Regions from separate parts of the Streptomyces sp. NPDC058637 genome, predicted to be linked through region 1. Evidence: riboswitches for the same ligand, from Rfam matches in the RefSeq annotation. Region 1 holds a riboswitch; each other region holds the start of a gene.
The links. A riboswitch is a leader RNA that binds a small molecule or an ion and turns the genes downstream of it on or off. The one in region 1 is predicted to bind S-adenosylmethionine.
Positions count from the first base shown of each region.

Region 2: it holds a riboswitch for S-adenosylmethionine, as region 1 does, so the genes downstream of both, ACFWVP_RS31460 (aminotransferase class V-fold PLP-dependent enzyme) here and thrC (threonine synthase) in region 1, are expected to answer to the same signal.
Region 3: it holds a riboswitch for S-adenosylmethionine, as region 1 does, so the genes downstream of both, ACFWVP_RS16080 (hypothetical protein) here and thrC (threonine synthase) in region 1, are expected to answer to the same signal.

Region 1 is NZ_JBHXRD010000046.1:25,388-30,461, reverse strand. Features, by position in the region: gene otsB (trehalose-phosphatase) at 1-347, shown strand, start outside; gene ACFWVP_RS32020 (trehalose-6-phosphate synthase) at 449-1,825, opposite strand; gene ACFWVP_RS32015 (glucosyl-3-phosphoglycerate synthase) at 1,882-2,832, opposite strand; SAM riboswitch class I at 2,986-3,113, shown strand; gene thrC (threonine synthase) at 3,132-4,430, shown strand; gene ACFWVP_RS32005 (MoaD/ThiS family protein) at 4,459-4,734, shown strand.
Region 2 is NZ_JBHXRD010000044.1:12,268-17,341, reverse strand. Features, by position in the region: gene ACFWVP_RS31470 (rhomboid family intramembrane serine protease) at 1-56, shown strand, start outside; gene ACFWVP_RS31465 (Lrp/AsnC family transcriptional regulator) at 53-334, shown strand; gene ACFWVP_RS31460 (aminotransferase class V-fold PLP-dependent enzyme) at 418-1,794, opposite strand; SAM riboswitch class IV at 1,967-2,084, opposite strand; gene trpD (anthranilate phosphoribosyltransferase) at 2,210-3,274, opposite strand; gene ACFWVP_RS31450 (cytochrome bc complex cytochrome b subunit) at 3,398-5,023, opposite strand; gene ACFWVP_RS31445 (Rieske 2Fe-2S domain-containing protein) at 5,020-5,074, opposite strand, start outside.
Region 3 is NZ_JBHXRD010000013.1:162,390-167,463, forward strand. Features, by position in the region: gene ACFWVP_RS16070 (family 43 glycosylhydrolase) at 1-468, opposite strand, end outside; gene ACFWVP_RS16075 (arabinan endo-1,5-alpha-L-arabinosidase) at 450-1,421, opposite strand; gene ACFWVP_RS16080 (hypothetical protein) at 1,736-2,146, opposite strand; SAM riboswitch class IV at 2,198-2,308, opposite strand; gene ACFWVP_RS16085 (cytochrome P450) at 2,574-3,800, opposite strand; gene ACFWVP_RS16090 (cytochrome P450) at 3,797-5,074, opposite strand, start outside.

The DNA.
Region 1 (5,074 bases):
CGCTGCGCGGCCCGCTCGGGAACCTCGCGGCCCGGCACGGACTGATCGTCGAACCCGGCCGCCTGGTCCTGGAGTTGCGCCCGCCGGGCATGGACAAGGGCGTCGCGCTCGCGGAGTACGTACGGGAGACCGGCGCCGAGTCCGTCCTGTACGCGGGCGACGACCTCGGTGACCTCGCCGCGTACGCCGCGGTGGAGAAGCTCCGCACCGACGGCACCGCCGGCCTGCTGGTCTGCAGCGGCACCGAGGTCCCCGAACTCGTGGGGCGCGCCGACCTGTCGCTGCCGGGCCCGGCAGCGGTGGTGGACCTGCTGGCGACCCTCGCCCGGCAGCTGAGACAGCCGTGACCCGGCGCGAGGGCGGCGCCCTGGGGTCCTCCGTTCGGACCGGGCGGGATCAGGGAGCGGTGCCGGGCCCGGCGGGCCCGGCGTGATCCGAACGGGAGACCCTAGCCCCGCAGCGCGTCCAGCTGGTCCAGGAACCACCGCTGCGGCGGCAGTGAGGTCGCCGCGGCGGCAAGGCGCTTCGTCCGGGCGGCCCGCTCGTCGCGGTCCATCGTCAGCGCCTCGTGCAGGGCCACAGCCGTGGCCGACACGTCGTACGGGTTGACCACGATCGCGTCCTCGCCCAGCTCCTCGTACGCCCCCGCCTCCCGGGAGAGGACCAGCGCGCAGCCCTCGTCGGAGACGACGGGAACCTCCTTGGCCACCAGGTTCATGCCGTCGCGGATCGGGTTGACCAGCGCCACGTCCGCGAGCCGGTAGGCCGCCAGCGAGCGCGCGAAGTCGTCATCGACGTGCAGCAGGACCGGGGTCCAGTCCGGGGTGCCGTACTGCTCGTTGATTCCGTCGGCGACCCGCTGGACCTCCGCCGTGTAGGCGCGGTACACCGCGAGGTCCTGCCGGGAGGGGTAGGCGAACGCCACGTGCACCACCCGCTCGCGCCACTCCGGGCGCTCCTCCAGCAGCGCCCGGTAGGCGTGCAGGCCGCGCACGATGTTCTTGGACAGTTCCGTGCGGTCCACCCGCACGATCGTCTTCCGCCCGGCGCCCACCTGCTCCCGCAGCGTCCCCATCCGCTCGTCCACGTCCGCCTCGTGGGAGCGGCGGCGCAGGAAGTCCGCGTCGGCGCCCAGCCCGTGCACCCCGATCCGGGTGCGGCCGGTGCCGCCGAGGATCTCCGTGCAGCAGGAGATGAACGCATCCGCCCACCTGCGGGTCAGGAACGCGGCCCGGTCGGCGCCCAGGATGCCGCGCAGCAGCTGCTCGCCGATGTCGTCGGGCAGCAGCCGGAAGTAGTCCACCGGCGCCCACGGGGTGTGCGAGAAGTGTCCGATCCGCAGGTCGGGCCGGAGCTCGCGGAGGATGCCGGGCACCAGCGAGAGGTGGTAGTCCTGCACCAAAACCGCCGCGCCGACGCCCGCCTCCTCGGCGAGCGCCTCGGCGAAGGCCCGGTTGTACGCCTCGAAGGAGGCCCACTGCCGACGGAACTCCGCGTCGAAGACGGGCTCCACCGGCGTCTGGTAGATCATGTGGTGGACGAACCACAGCACCGAGTTCGCGATGCCGTTGTACGCGTCGGCGTGGACTCCGGCGTCGATGTCGAGCATCCGGACACCGGGCTCGCAGACGCCCCGCCGGACCGCCTCGCGGTCGCCGTCGCCGAGAGCGGCGCACACCCACAGCTTGTCCTCGACGGCGCTGAGGCCGGAGACGAGTCCGCCCCCGCCGCGTTTCGAGTCGAGCGTGCCGTCCTCACGCAGGGCGTACGACACCGGGCCGCGGTTGGACGCGACGAGGACCTGGGCAGCGTGCTCGGAGACCATGTACCCGAACCTAGCCCGTTCGGGAAGCCGCCAAACGTGAAGCAGGTCCCGCCTTGCTACGCCGCGTGGCGGGACGCGTACTCCGCGATCTCACGCATGGGCGGCCTTTCCTCCGTGTCCACCGCGTGGGTGCGCGGTACGAAGCCGTTCGCGCCCCGCTCGAACTGGGTGATCGAGGGCCGCACCAGATGCCCCCGGGAGAGCCGCAGCTGCGCCGTGCGGTAGATCGCGGCGGCCATCCTGCCGAGCGCCTGACCGTCCTGGTGGCGGTGTTTGCGTACGCCGACGTCGACCTGGGCCAGTGCGTCCAGGCCCACCGTGTGCAGGGCGTCGACGAGCAGGCCCAGCTCCACTCCGTAACCGACGGGGAAGGGCAGCCGTTCGAGCAGGGAGCGGCGCACCGCGTATTCGCCGCCGAGGGGCTGGACGAAGCCGGCCAGCTGCGGCCAGTGCAGATTGAGCAGCGGGCGCGCCACGAGCTCGGTGACCCGGCCGCCCTGGCCTGCGGTGTCTCCCAACGGGCGGTCGTACATGGCCTTGACGAACTCGACCTCGGGGTCGGTCAGCAGCGGGCCGACGATCCCGGACACGAAGTCCGCCGAGAAGTCGCGCAGGTCCGCGTCGATGAAGCAGACGATCTCCCCACTGGTCACCAGCAGTGACCGCCACAGCACTTCGCCCTTGCCGGGGACGGCGGGCAGCGAGGGGAGTATCGCGTCCCGGTGCACGACGCGGGCGCCCGCCCGCCGGGCGGCCTCGGCGGTGGCGTCGGTGGAACCGGAGTCGATCACGACCAGTTCGTCGACGAGCCTGACCTTCTCCATGAGCTCGCGCCTGATCTCCGTGACGATCGCGCCGACCGTCGCCTCCTCGTTCAGCGCGGGCAGCACGACACTCACGCTCGCACGGTGCGGATCCCTCGCCCGGGCGGCCGTGAGCCGTTCGAGCGGGCGGTCGGCGGCTGACCAGGAACGCCTGGTCAGCCAGCGTTCCACCTCTTCCAGCACGGTCGATACTCCCTGTATGTGATCCATCTCGCGGTTCGGACGACTATCTCCACCGCCCGGGGCTTCGGTTACAGTCTTGAGCAACGCGGATGGCCCTCGCATGTCGGGGTCGGTCCGCGAATAAACGCCCGGATCAATGGTCCGGTGCCATAGCGCTCATCCAGAGGGACTGAGGGAACGGCCCGTTGAAGTCCCGGCAACCCTCCTGCCGACCGCGAGGTCACGGTGGGGAAGGTGCCAATTCCGTCTTGTGGCGAAATACGTCGCGAGGAAGATGAGGAGAAAGGGCCTCCGCCATCATGGCCGTGCAGACAGTTGCATCGAACAACAATTCTTCCACCGTGGACCTCGGTCCCGCCGTCGCGCTTTCCTGCCGCGAATGCAGCGAGCGTTTCGAGCTCGGTCCCATTTTCGCCTGCGCGTCCTGTTTCGGGCCGCTCGAAGTGGCGTACGACCTGCCGAGCGGCTCCCCCGAAGAGCTGAAGAAGCGCATCGCCGAAGGCCCGGACAACATCTGGCGGTACGCGCCGCTGCTGCCGGTTCCCTCCGATGTCGCGGACAAGCCCAACATCAACCCCGGCTTCACGAAGCTGGTCAAGGCCGACAACCTCGCCCGTGAGCTGGGCGTCACCGGCGGCCTGTACGTCAAGGACGACTCCGGCAACCCGACGCACTCCTTCAAGGACCGCGTCGTCGCGATCGCCGTCGAGGCCGCCCGCGCCTTCGGATTCACCACCCTCTCCTGCTCCTCCACCGGCAACCTCGCCGGTGCGGTGGGTGCCGCCGCGGCCCGCGCCGGCTTCCGCTCCTGCGTGTTCATCCCGCACGACCTGGAGCAGGGCAAGGTCGTCATGGCCGCGGTGTACGGCGGTGAACTGGTCGGCATCGAGGGCAACTACGACGACGTCAACCGCTTCTGCTCGGAGCTCATCGGCGACCCGCTCGGCGAGGGCTGGGGCTTCGTCAACGTCAACCTGCGGCCGTACTACGGCGAGGGTTCCAAGACCCTGGCGTACGAGATCTGTGAGCAGCTCGGCTGGCAGCTGCCCGACCAGCTCGTCATCCCGATCGCGTCCGGATCGCAGCTCACGAAGATCGACAAGGGCCTCCAGGAGCTGATCAAGCTCGGCCTGGTCGAGGACAAGCCGTACAAGATCTTCGGTGCGCAGGCCGAGGGATGCTCCCCGGTCTCCACCGCCTTCAAGGCGGGCCACGACGTCGTCCGGCCGCAGAAGCCGAACACGATCGCCAAGTCCCTGGCCATCGGGAACCCGGCCGACGGCCCGTACGTCCTGGACATCGCCCGGCGCACCGGCGGTGCCGTGGAGGACGTGAACGACGAGCAGGTCGTCGACGCGATCAAGCTGCTGGCGCGCACCGAGGGCATCTTCGCGGAGACCGCGGGCGGTGTGACGGTCGGTGTGACGAAGAAGCTGATCGAGGCCGGTCTGCTGGACCCGACGCTGACGACCGTCGTGCTGAACACCGGTGACGGGCTGAAGACGCTGGACGCCGTCGCCCCGACGACCGGTGTGGCGGCCACGATCCGGCCCAGCCTGGAGGCGTTCCGCGCCGCCGGCCTCGCCGCCACCAACTGACCACCCGGGACCGAAGGAAGGCACCCACATGAGCGTCAAGGTCCGCATCCCCACCATCCTCCGCACCTACACGGGCGGTCAGGCCGAGGTCCCGGCAGAGGGCACGGTCCTCTCCGAGGTCATCGAGTCCCTGGAGAAGGACCACCCGGGCATCGCCGCCCGCGTCCTGGACGACCAGGGCAAGCTGCGCCGGTTCGTGAACGTGTACGTCAACGACGACGACGTGCGCTTCGAGGGCGGCCTGGCGACGGCCACCCCGGACGGCGCCGGCGTCTCGATCATTCCGGCCGTCGCCGGAGGCTGACCGTCGGACACAGCGCCGGAGGCTGACCGTCGGACACGGTCCCTGACGCTGACCGTCCTGCGCGGCGCCTGGGGCTGACGCTCCCGCCCGGCCGCACCACCGCGAGAACACCATTGCCCCCTCCGCGAGAGAAGCGGAGGGGGCAATTCTGCATGGTTGAGCGCGGTACAGTTGGGGAAGCCCCCTCAGCTGCCCGTGCCGCCCGCATATGAGAATGCGCCCGGTCGCGACTAGAAGCAGCCAAAGTACGTGAACCCTTTGTGGCATAAGCCGCCTTTGTCCGGCCCGAATTGCCCAGGATTATCACAAGTTCTCCATATCCGGGCGTTCAGCCCTGCCC
Region 2 (5,074 bases), on a different contig from region 1:
GTGGGGTTAGGGTGAAGGCTCCAGCCACGGCCACCGAGGGAGAAAGCAAGCCGTGATCACCGCGATCGTGCTCATCAAAACCAGCGTGGACCGGATTCCCGAGATCGCCGAGGCCATTGCCGCGCTGGACAGCGTCAGCGAAGTCTTCTCGGTCACCGGTACGTACGACCTGATCGCCATGGTCCGGGTGGCCAAGCACGACGACCTGGCCGACGTCATCCCCGGCCGCATCAGCAAGATCCCGGGCGTCGAGGGCACCGACACCCACGTCGCCTTCCGTACGTACTCGCAGCACGACCTCGAGGCGGCCTTCGCCATCGGCCTCGACGCGTAGGCCTACGGACCCGGCGCGCAGGACACCACGGCTTCGGCCGGGGACGGGAGTGCAGCTCCCGTCCCCGGCCGAAGCCGTACCCGTCAGACCTGTGCCGCGCCCCGGTCCGGGACGCAGCGGCCGCCCTCGGTGCGGTAGGTCCACCGCGCGCCGGTACGGACGAGCTCCCGCACCGCGCCCAGGAACCGCTCGATGTGCTCGTCCGGCGTGCCGGCCCCGAAACTCACCCGGATGGCGTTGAGCGACCTCTCCCCCGGCTCGGCCTCCGGCGCACCGCACTCGCCCGGGTCCTGCGGCTCGCCGCCGAGCAGCGTACGGACGAGCGGGTGCGCGCAGAACAGTCCGTCGCGCACCCCGATGCCGTACTCCGCGGACAGGGCGGCGGCGAAGTGCGAACTGTTCCAGCCCTCGACGACGAACGAGATGACGCCGACCCGCGGGGCGTCGTCACCGAACAGCGAGAGCACCTTGACGGCGGGCACCTCCGCCAGTCCCTCACGGACCCGGGTGACGAGCCGCTGCTCGCGTGCGACCAGCCGGTCGAACCCGGCCTCGGTCAGGGCCTTGCAGGCGGCGGCGATGGAGTAGACGCCGATGACGTTGGGCGAACCCGCCTCGTGCCGGGCCGCCGTGGTGTGCCACTCCACGTCCACGCCCCCGTCGGTGCGCCGGGCGACCTTGCGGGACGCGCCGCCGCCGGCGAGGTAGGGTTCCGCGGCCAGCAGCCAGTCGGCCCGGCCCGCGAGGACGCCCGAGCCGAACGGCGCGTACAGCTTGTGCCCGGAGAAGGCGACCCAGTCGACGTCCAGCTCGGCGATGTCCACCGGGTGATGGGGCGCCAGCTGCGCCGCGTCGAGCACGATGCGCGCCCCATGGGCGTGGGCCGCGGCGGCCAGTTCCCCGACCGGCCACAGCTCACCGGTGACGTTGGACGCGCCGGTCACACAGACGAGCGCCGGGCCGTGGGGGTCGCGGTCGGCCAGCGCCCGCTCCAGCGTGGCGACGGCCTCGGCGGGGGTGCGCGGGGCGTCGAGGTACGTCACACGGGCGTCGCGCCAGGGCAGCAGCGAGGCGTGGTGCTCGGTCTCGAAGACGAAGACCTGGCAGTCGGCGGGCAGCACGGAGGCGAGCAGGTTGAGGGAGTCCGTCGTCGAGCGGGTGAAGACCACCTGGTCCTCGGGACGGCAGCCGAGGAAGTCCGCGACCGTCGTGCGGCTGCTCTCGAAGAGGTCGGTGGAGAGCTGCGAGAGGTATCCGGCCCCGCGGTGCACGCTGCCGTAGTACGGGGCGTAGGCCGCCACGTCGTCCCACACCCGCTGCAGGGCCGGGGAGCTCGCCGCGTAGTCGAGAGCCGCATAGGTGACATCACCACCCGTAACCAGCGGAACAGTGACATCAGCGCCCAGTACCGGCAGCGGGGCACAAATGGACTGGTCGAGGGCAGCGGTGGAGACAGACATGGCGAACTCCCGTAACAGGCAGGCGAAATCCTCGCACCGGCAGTACGCGGCGGCGCGGGGAAGAGGAAAAGGGGTGTGCGGAGAAGGGCGTAGAGCCCTATCGCATTCGCTTGCTCACAAGAGGCTCCCTAGGGACCAGGACCCCGGGGGTTGGCATACACAGATGCCGAGGGGCCCGCGCTTGCCGCAGACCTCGCTGCCTGCGGCCTGGTCTTCACCCGGGGCACCCCGCCACGGACGGAGGGTTGCCGGACAGCGGGCCGGGGCCGTAGTCGCTGTCACTCATGACCTGCGCAGCATTTTGCCATACCTGCCCGTACGCGCAAGGGCGCGGTCCGCGATCCGGACTGCGCCCTGCTTCACCTCGTACGCCCGCGGGCCGTCGACACGCGCGGCACGGCCGGGACGGGGGGTCCTACGCGTTGCTCGCGGCCACCCAGCGCTCCAGCGCGCGCTTGGCCGCGCCCGAGTCGATCGACTCGGCGGCCCGCAGCATCCCCGCGGCGATCCGCTCGTTCAGCGTGCCCTCGCCGGGGTCGAGGGCGACCAGCGCTGCAGCCGAGTTCAGCAGCACCGCGTCGCGTACCGGACCGGTCTCCCCGTCCAGCAGCCGGCGGGCGACGTCCGCGTTGTACGAGGCGTCGGCGCCGCGCAGCGCCTCGACCGGCACCAGTTCCAGGCCGACGTCGCGCGGGTCGAACGCCTCCTCGCGCACGGAGCCGTCCCGGACGATCCAGACCCGGGAGGTCGCCGTGGTGGTCAGCTCGTCGAGACCGTCGTCACCCCGGAAGACGAGCGCCGAGTTTCCCCTGTCGGCGAGCACACCGGCGACGATGGGGGCCATCTTCACGTCGGCGACCCCGATGGCCTGGGAGCGCACCCGGGCCGGGTTGGTGAGCGGGCCGAGGATGTTGAAGGTGGTCTGCGTGCCGAGCTCCTTGCGGGCCTTGGCCGCATGGCGCAGGGCGGGGTGGAACTTCACGGCGAAGCAGAAGGTGATGCCGGCCTCCTCGGCCACCTCGACCACGCGCTGCGGTGTCAGTTCGAGACTGACGCCGAGCTTCTCCAGGACGTCGGAGGCTCCGCTCGCCGAGGACGAGGCGCGGTTGCCGTGCTTGACGACCTTGGCGCCGGTCCCCGCGACCACGATCGCCGACATGGTGGAGATGTTGACCGTCTTGGCCAGGTCGCCGCCGGTGCCCACGATGTCGACCGTACGGCCGGGCACGTGGATGGTCCTGGCGTGCGCGTACATGGCGTTCACGAGGCCGGTGACCTCGTCGACCGTCTCGCCCTTGGCCCGCAGCGCGACCGCGAACCCGGCGATCTGCACGTCGGTGGCCTCGCCGCTCATGATGCGGTCCATGGCCCACGCGGTGTCCTCGGCGGTCAGGTCCTCGCCGCGCAGGAGGGGGGTGAGCACGCCGGGCCAGGAACGGGCCGCCGCGCTGTCGCCGCCGTCCGGGGTCGCCATGTTCATGGTCCGCTCCTGGGGTCCACAGCCGGAATAGGGGTCGGCCCCACCCTATCCAGCCCCGGGAACGGCGAAGAGCCCCGTCCATCGAATGGACGGGGCTCCCGTTGTGGCGGTCAGCTGAGGTGATCAGTGGTGGCCGTGGCCGCTGGTGATCTCCTTGTACTCCTCGGCGGTGGGCTTGGCGATCTGGCTCTCCTCGCCGTAGTAGCTCTTGCTGAGCTTGGCCCGCAGCTTCTGGAGCGACGACGGCTTGCGCTCGACGCCGTTCTTGTCGACCGTGGGGCCGATCTCGACCGGCTTGTACTGCTCGTGCGCCGTGAGCGTGTGCAGCTGCTCCGGACCGAGCGGCTCGTGGATCTCGACGAACTCACCGTGCGGCAGGCGCTTGATGATGCCGGACTCGCGCCCGTGCAGCACCTTCTCCCTGTCGCGGCGCTGGAGGCCGAGGCAGATCCGCTTGGTGACGATGAACGCCAGGACCGGTCCGACGAAGAAGGCGATCCGTACGAACCAGCTGATCGCGTTGAGCGACAGGTGGAAGTGGGTCGCCCAGATGTCGTTGCCGCCGCCGATCAGCATGACGAAGTAGATCGTCACCCAGGCGACGCCCAGCCCGGTACGGGTCGGAGCGTTGCGCGGACGGTCCAGGATGTGGTGTTCGCGCTTGTCCCCGGTGATCCACGACTCGATGAACGGGTACATCGCGAGAGCCCCGAGGACCACGCCGAACAGCACCAGCGGGATCAGCACGCCGAGGACCAGTGTGTGGCCCCAGAGGTTGATCTCCCAGCCGGGCATCACCCGGACGAAGCCTTCCGCGAATCCCATGTACCAGTCCGGCTGGGCGCCTGTGGACACCTGGTCGGGACGGTAGGGGCCGAGCGCCCAGATCGGGTTGATCGTGGCGATCGCGGAGAGGATCGCGATGAAGCCGAAGACCAGGAAGAAGAATCCTCCGGCCTTGGCCATGTAGACCGGCAGCAGCGGCATGCCGACGACGTTCTTGTTCGTCCTGCCCGGTCCGGCGAACTGCGTGTGCTTGTGGAAGAAGACCAGGATGAGGTGGGCGACCACGAGCCCGAGCATGATGCCCGGCAGCAGCAGGATGTGGATCGAGTAGAACCTCGAGATGATGTCCGTACCGGGGAACTCCCCGCCGAACAGGAACATCGAGATGTACGTACCGACGATCGGCATCGACAGGATCGCGCCCTGCGTGAAGCGCACACCCGTACCGGAGAGCAGGTCGTCCGGGAGCGAGTAGCCGGTGAACCCGGTGAACATGCCGAGCACGAAGAGCAGGAAGCCGAACAGCCAGTTGATCTCGCGCGGCTTGCGGTACGCGCCGGTGAAGAACACCCGGAACATGTGGACGAACATGCCGGCGAGGAAGATGATCGCGGCCCAGTGGTGGATCTGCCGGACCAGCAGGCCACCGCGGACGTCGAAGCTGATGTCCAGCGTCGAGGCGTAGGCCGCGGACATCCGGATGCCCTGCATCGGCTCGTACGAGCCGTGGTACACGACCTCGTTCATGCTCGGGTTGAAGAACAGCGTCAGGTACACACCCGTGAGGATGATGATGATGAAGCTGTAGAGGCAGATCTCACCGAGCATGAAGGACCAGTGGTCCGGGAAGATCTTGCGCATGTTGGCCTTGGCCAGGCCGTAGATGCCGAGCCGGCCGTCCGCCCAGTCGGCGACCCGCTCACCGGCGGGCGCCTTGCGCTGTGTTTCCGTCGTAGTACTCATCCGCGCTCCCAGAAGGCAGGACCGACGGGCTCTTCGAAGTCGCCGAGCGCC
Region 3 (5,074 bases), on a different contig from region 1:
CACGCTCGGGTCCAGCATCCAGGTGCTGCCCAGCTGGTTCCGGTACGTGTAGGGCCCCATCGGGTCGGAGCCCGCGCTCTGCAGCACGTGCACCCGTTGCGTGGGGTTGTAGTCGGCGATGTTCTGGCCCGCGACGTGGTACAGGTACCAGCGGCCGCCCGAGTAGTGCAGTTCGGGCGCCCAGATGTTGCAGCAGCGTGAGGCGGCGTCGCCCTGCCACACCTGCACGCTCGGCGCGGTCGCGAGCCCGGCGAGCGTGGGGGACTTGCGCATGGTGATGACGTCGGTCCAACTCGTCGACACCAGGTAGTAGTTGCCGTCGTGGTAGGAGATCCAGGGATCGGCGCCCTTCTGCGCCTTGACCGGGTTGGTGAACGGACGTCCTTCGGCCGCCGACGCCGATGTCGACTGCCCGAGGGCGAGGGCGAGCAGGAGAGCGCTCAGCAGGGTCAGTAGGCGACGGGCCATCCGCTGCTCCAGTTCAGTAGGTTGACGCCGAGTTTCGGGGTGCCGTTGTCCTGGCCGTCGTAGTAGTGGTAGACGAGCAGGTCGCCGTCGGAGTCCGCCAGGATCGACTGGCCGCCGGGGCCGATGTACCGGCCGTGCGACTCCATGACGGGGGTACCGCCGTTGCTGAGCATGCCGACGCCGTTGCGGTCCCTGTAGGGCCCGGTGACACTCGTCGACCTGCCCACCTTGATCTTGTACGTGGAGCCGGTGCCGGCGCAGCAGGTGTCGTACGAGGCGAAGAGGTAGTAGTAGCCGTTGCGCTTCACGATCGAGGGCGCCTCGACGGCCTTGGTCCCGGTGGGGCGGGAGGCGAGGGAGCGGCGCGCGGTGGCCCCGGCGTACTGCTTGCCGGTCGACGGGTCGACGCGGATCATCTTGATCCCGGTCCACCACGAGCCGAAGGACAGCCACCACTTGCCGTCGTCGTCCACGAAGAGATTGGGGTCGATGGCGTTGTAGTCGCTCGACGAGTTCGAGGTGTAGACGATGCCGTAGTCGCTCCAGCTGCCCGCCAGGCCGGTGGTGGAGCCGGCGAGCCCGATGGCCGAGGTGTTGGAGCCGAAGGACGAGACGGCGTAGTACATCAGGTACTTGCCGCCCCGGTAGGAGATGTCGGGAGCCCAGGGGTCCGAGGCGGACGAGTAGTTCTTCCACCAGTTCGGTTTCGTGGTGAAGGCGTTGCCCGACCGGCCGAAGGCGGTGCGGTCGGTGGAGGTGCGGAGCTGGAGGCCTTCTCCGGTGGAGTAGAGCAGGTACTGGCCGGACGAGCTCCGGATCATGGACGGGTCGTGGACGACGATGTCGCCGTTGACGACACCGGGGTTGGGGTACGCGGAGGCGCTGCCCGGCACGAGGGCCATCAGGAGCGCTGCGGGGAGAACGGCGAGGGTCCTTCTCAGGGTGCGGCTCATGAGGAGGTCTCCTCCTTCGGTCGTGGGGTGGGGCGCGAGGGCGGTACAGGCGGGCACCGGTTGGTCGCCACCGCCGACGCATCCGTTGCCATGCCCATGCCATCAATGCGCGTTCGATATACCGAATAACGCTCGGCACTTCGGACGGGACCGTAGAATCGAACACGTCTTGCGTCAACGGATCGCGCACGGATTCGCCGAATACCCGCCCCATGTCCGACATCACGAACAGCGGTGCCCCCAGGCGTGGTTGGTGGGCCGGGCGCGACAGGGTCGTCGCGTCCGGCCCACCGGCCCGCTTGCCCGCCGGCCCGTTAGAGCCCGTAGGACAAGTCCCCGCGGGCGGTGCGCTGCGGGCGGGGCGCCGTGGTCGCGCACAGTGCGCCGCCCTCGGTGCCGACGTTCACCAGCCCGGTGGCCTCACCGTCGAGGCCCACGAACCGCAGCGCGTGCCAGCGCGGCAGCCAGAAGACCCTGCCTCGGTGCCCGGCGAGCAACTCCCGCAGATCCGCGGGGGCGTGCATCCAGACCTCGGGCAGGTCGCCCGCGTGGTCGAAGGCGGCGCGCAGTGCGAGCCAGCCGTCGTCCCGCACATCGCTGGAGGTCAGCAGCAGCTCGACGGCCTGGCCGGGCTCCTGCGCGCACTTCTTGGCGTGGATCCAGTGCACGTGGTGGCCGGGGGCGTACCGCGTGCAGCCGTCGTGGTGAATGAGGTGGGGGAGCATGGGCCGTCGCCCGCCTTCCGGGGTCGTGGACCCCGGGGGCCCGTCCCCGGTGGTCCGCTGTTCCCCGCGCGGTGCCGCGCGGAGCGGGTCGTCACCCGGAGCACCCGCAGCGGAGCGGGGTGCCGTCCAGCGAGCCGGGGCTTACCGCTGGAACTCATGACCCACGGAAAGCGTAACAGGAGCCGAGAGACCGTCAGGATCCCTGCACAGCACCGGCGCACGGACACACACCGCAGGGCTCGGCGCACTCACTCGCCCCGGCCCGCACGCCCCTGCCTGGCTCGGCGCACGCCCTGCCTGGCCCCCCGCGCGCCCCGGCGCACGCACCCGTACCGCCCCGCACGTCCCAGCCCCGGCCGCCCCGTCCCCTCGCACCCCGGGCCGGCACCCGCACCCCCCGCGCTCCCCCGCCCCGGCAGCCCGCGCCTCAGCCGTGCAGCAGCACCGGAAACGCCTCCATGTCGTTCTGCGTCATCACCGGCAGCTTGCGGATCTCCTCGTCCGGTACGGCGAGCTTCAGCCCCGGGAAGCGGCCGAACAGCGCGGGCAGCGCGATGCCCGCCTCCACCCGGGACAGCGCGGCACCTGGGCAGATGTGCGGCCCGTGGCCGAACGTCATGTGCCGGATCGGAGTCGGGCGGGTGATGTCGAAGGCGTCGGCGTCCTCGCCGTGCTGCGCGGCGTCGCGACCGATGGCCCGGTAGGAGATCACCACGCCCTCCCCCTTGGCTATCACCTGCTCACCGACCTGGATGTCCTCCGTGGCGAACCGCATCAGCAGATGCGTGGTGGGGGTGTCCCAGCGCAGCGTCTCCTCGACCACCGTGTCCCAGGGGATCTCCCCGTCCAGTACCTTCCGCAGCTGGTCGGGGTGGGCGAGCAGCGCCCGTACGGCGTTGAGTATGAGCCCGATCGTGGTCTCGTGCCCGGCCGCCACCATGGCCTTGAGGTTGCCGACGACCTCCTCCTCGGTGAGCGGTTCGCCGCCCTCCTCCGCGAGGATCAGCGCACTGGTGAGGTCGTCGGTGGTGCGGGCCTTCTTCTCCCGCACGAGCTCCGCGTAGAAGACGTCCAGTTCCGCGATGAGCGCCATGCGCTCCTCCTGCGGGGTGAGCATGGAGAAGAACGCCTTGTAGCGCTTCGTCAGCATCGGGTGCTGCGCCTCGTCCACCCCCATCAGCAGGCCCACCACCCGCATCGGCAGCGGCTGGGCGAACACCGCCTTGAGGTCGACGACGCCGTCCTTGCCCTGTTCGGCGAGCGCGTCCAGGAGTTCCTCGGTGAACCTCTCGATGGCCGGGCGGATCGCCTCCAGCCTGCGCGGGGTGAGGGCCTGCGAGGTCTTCGTCCGCAGCCGGCGGTGCTCCTCGCCGTCCACGGTGAACATGGAGCGCCCCGCGTCGATCATGCCGATCAGCGGCCAGGCGTGCGTGACCTCACCGTTCTGCCAGAGCCCCCACGCGCCCAGGTCCTTCACCAGCCGTGTGTCGACGAGGAGTTGACGTGCCTCCGCGTGGCGGGTGACGGTCCAGGCGGGCACCCCGAGGAGCTCGATACGGGCCAGCGGGGCGCCGCCCCTGGTCAGCTGTTCGGTCTCACCGTCGAGGTCCTGGACCAGGGGGTCGACGACCACGGTCGCGTGCGGGCAGTTCACAACAGGTCTCCTGTCGTACGTACGGGAACGAACCGGACGGGCAGCGCGTTCATCCCGCGCAGGAAGGCGGAGGGCCGTCGCACGAGTTCCTGGGGCGGTACGGCGAGCTGGAGGTCGGGCAGCCGGTCGAGGATGACCTCGATCCCGGTGCGGGCGATGGTCTCGGCGATCTCCTGCGCCGGGAAGGGGCAGCGGTACTCGCCGTGGCTGAAGGCGAGGTGCGCCGCGTTACTGCCGTGCGACGCGGCGCCGGGGCCCAGGTCCTGGCGTATCAGCGGGTCGGTGTTGGCCGCGCCCAGGCCCAGCAGGAGCATGTCCCCGGCCTTGATCGTCCGTCCGCCGAGCTGTGTGTCACGGACCGCCCAGCGGCCGGCCAGGATCTGGGTGGGGCTCTCCTCCCACAGGACCTCGTTCATCGCGTCGCCGATGCTGCGCCGGCCGCCGGCGAGCGAGTCGGCGAACTGGTCCTCGGTGAGCATCAGGCGCAGCGAGTTGCTGATCCAGTCGGCGGTGGTGAGGTGGCCCGCCGCCGTGATCGCCATCAGGTCGAGCGCGTACTCCTCGTCCGTGAACGGCGCGGGATCCGCGAGCATCCGCGAGGTGATGTCGTCCCCCGGCTCGGCCCGCTTGGCCGCCACGAGCCGCCGCATGTGCTCGCCGAACCGCCCGTACGCCTCCTGCGCCCCGGGCCCTCCGTCGGCCAGGTCCTTCAGGACGCGGGCGATGTCCGCGCCCTCCGCGTCGGGGAAGCCGACGAGCCGGGCGAGGACGAGCACGGGCAGCGGCTCGGCGAATTCGGCGACGAGGTCGGCCGTGCCCCGGCCGCACATGCCGTCGACGAGCCGGTCGGCGAGCTGCTCGCAGTGCCCCCGGATCTCGAACGGGTCCGCACCCTCCAGCGCGGGCACCACCATCTCGGCGTGCCGCCGGTGCTCGGCCCCCGCGGTGAAGTAGATGGACGGCATGGGCCGCCCCACCATGGGGAGCAGCGGCCAGTCCTCGGGGATGTGCTCCCACTGGTTCCACAGCCCGACGTCCCGCGGGAACAGCTCACCGTCGCTGGTGACCTGGTGGAGTTCCCGGTAGCCGACGACCAGCCAGGCGGGGAAGCCGCCGGGGAGCTCGACGGGGACCACGGGCCCGTACGCGTGGCGCATCGTCCGGTACAGGCCCTGCGGGTCGGTGTGGAAGTCCGGCCCGCCGAGCGGCACGGGAGCGGGGGCGGCGTGCGCGGGGCAGCCGCCGGACGCGGGCGCGGTGGATAAGAAGGGGCT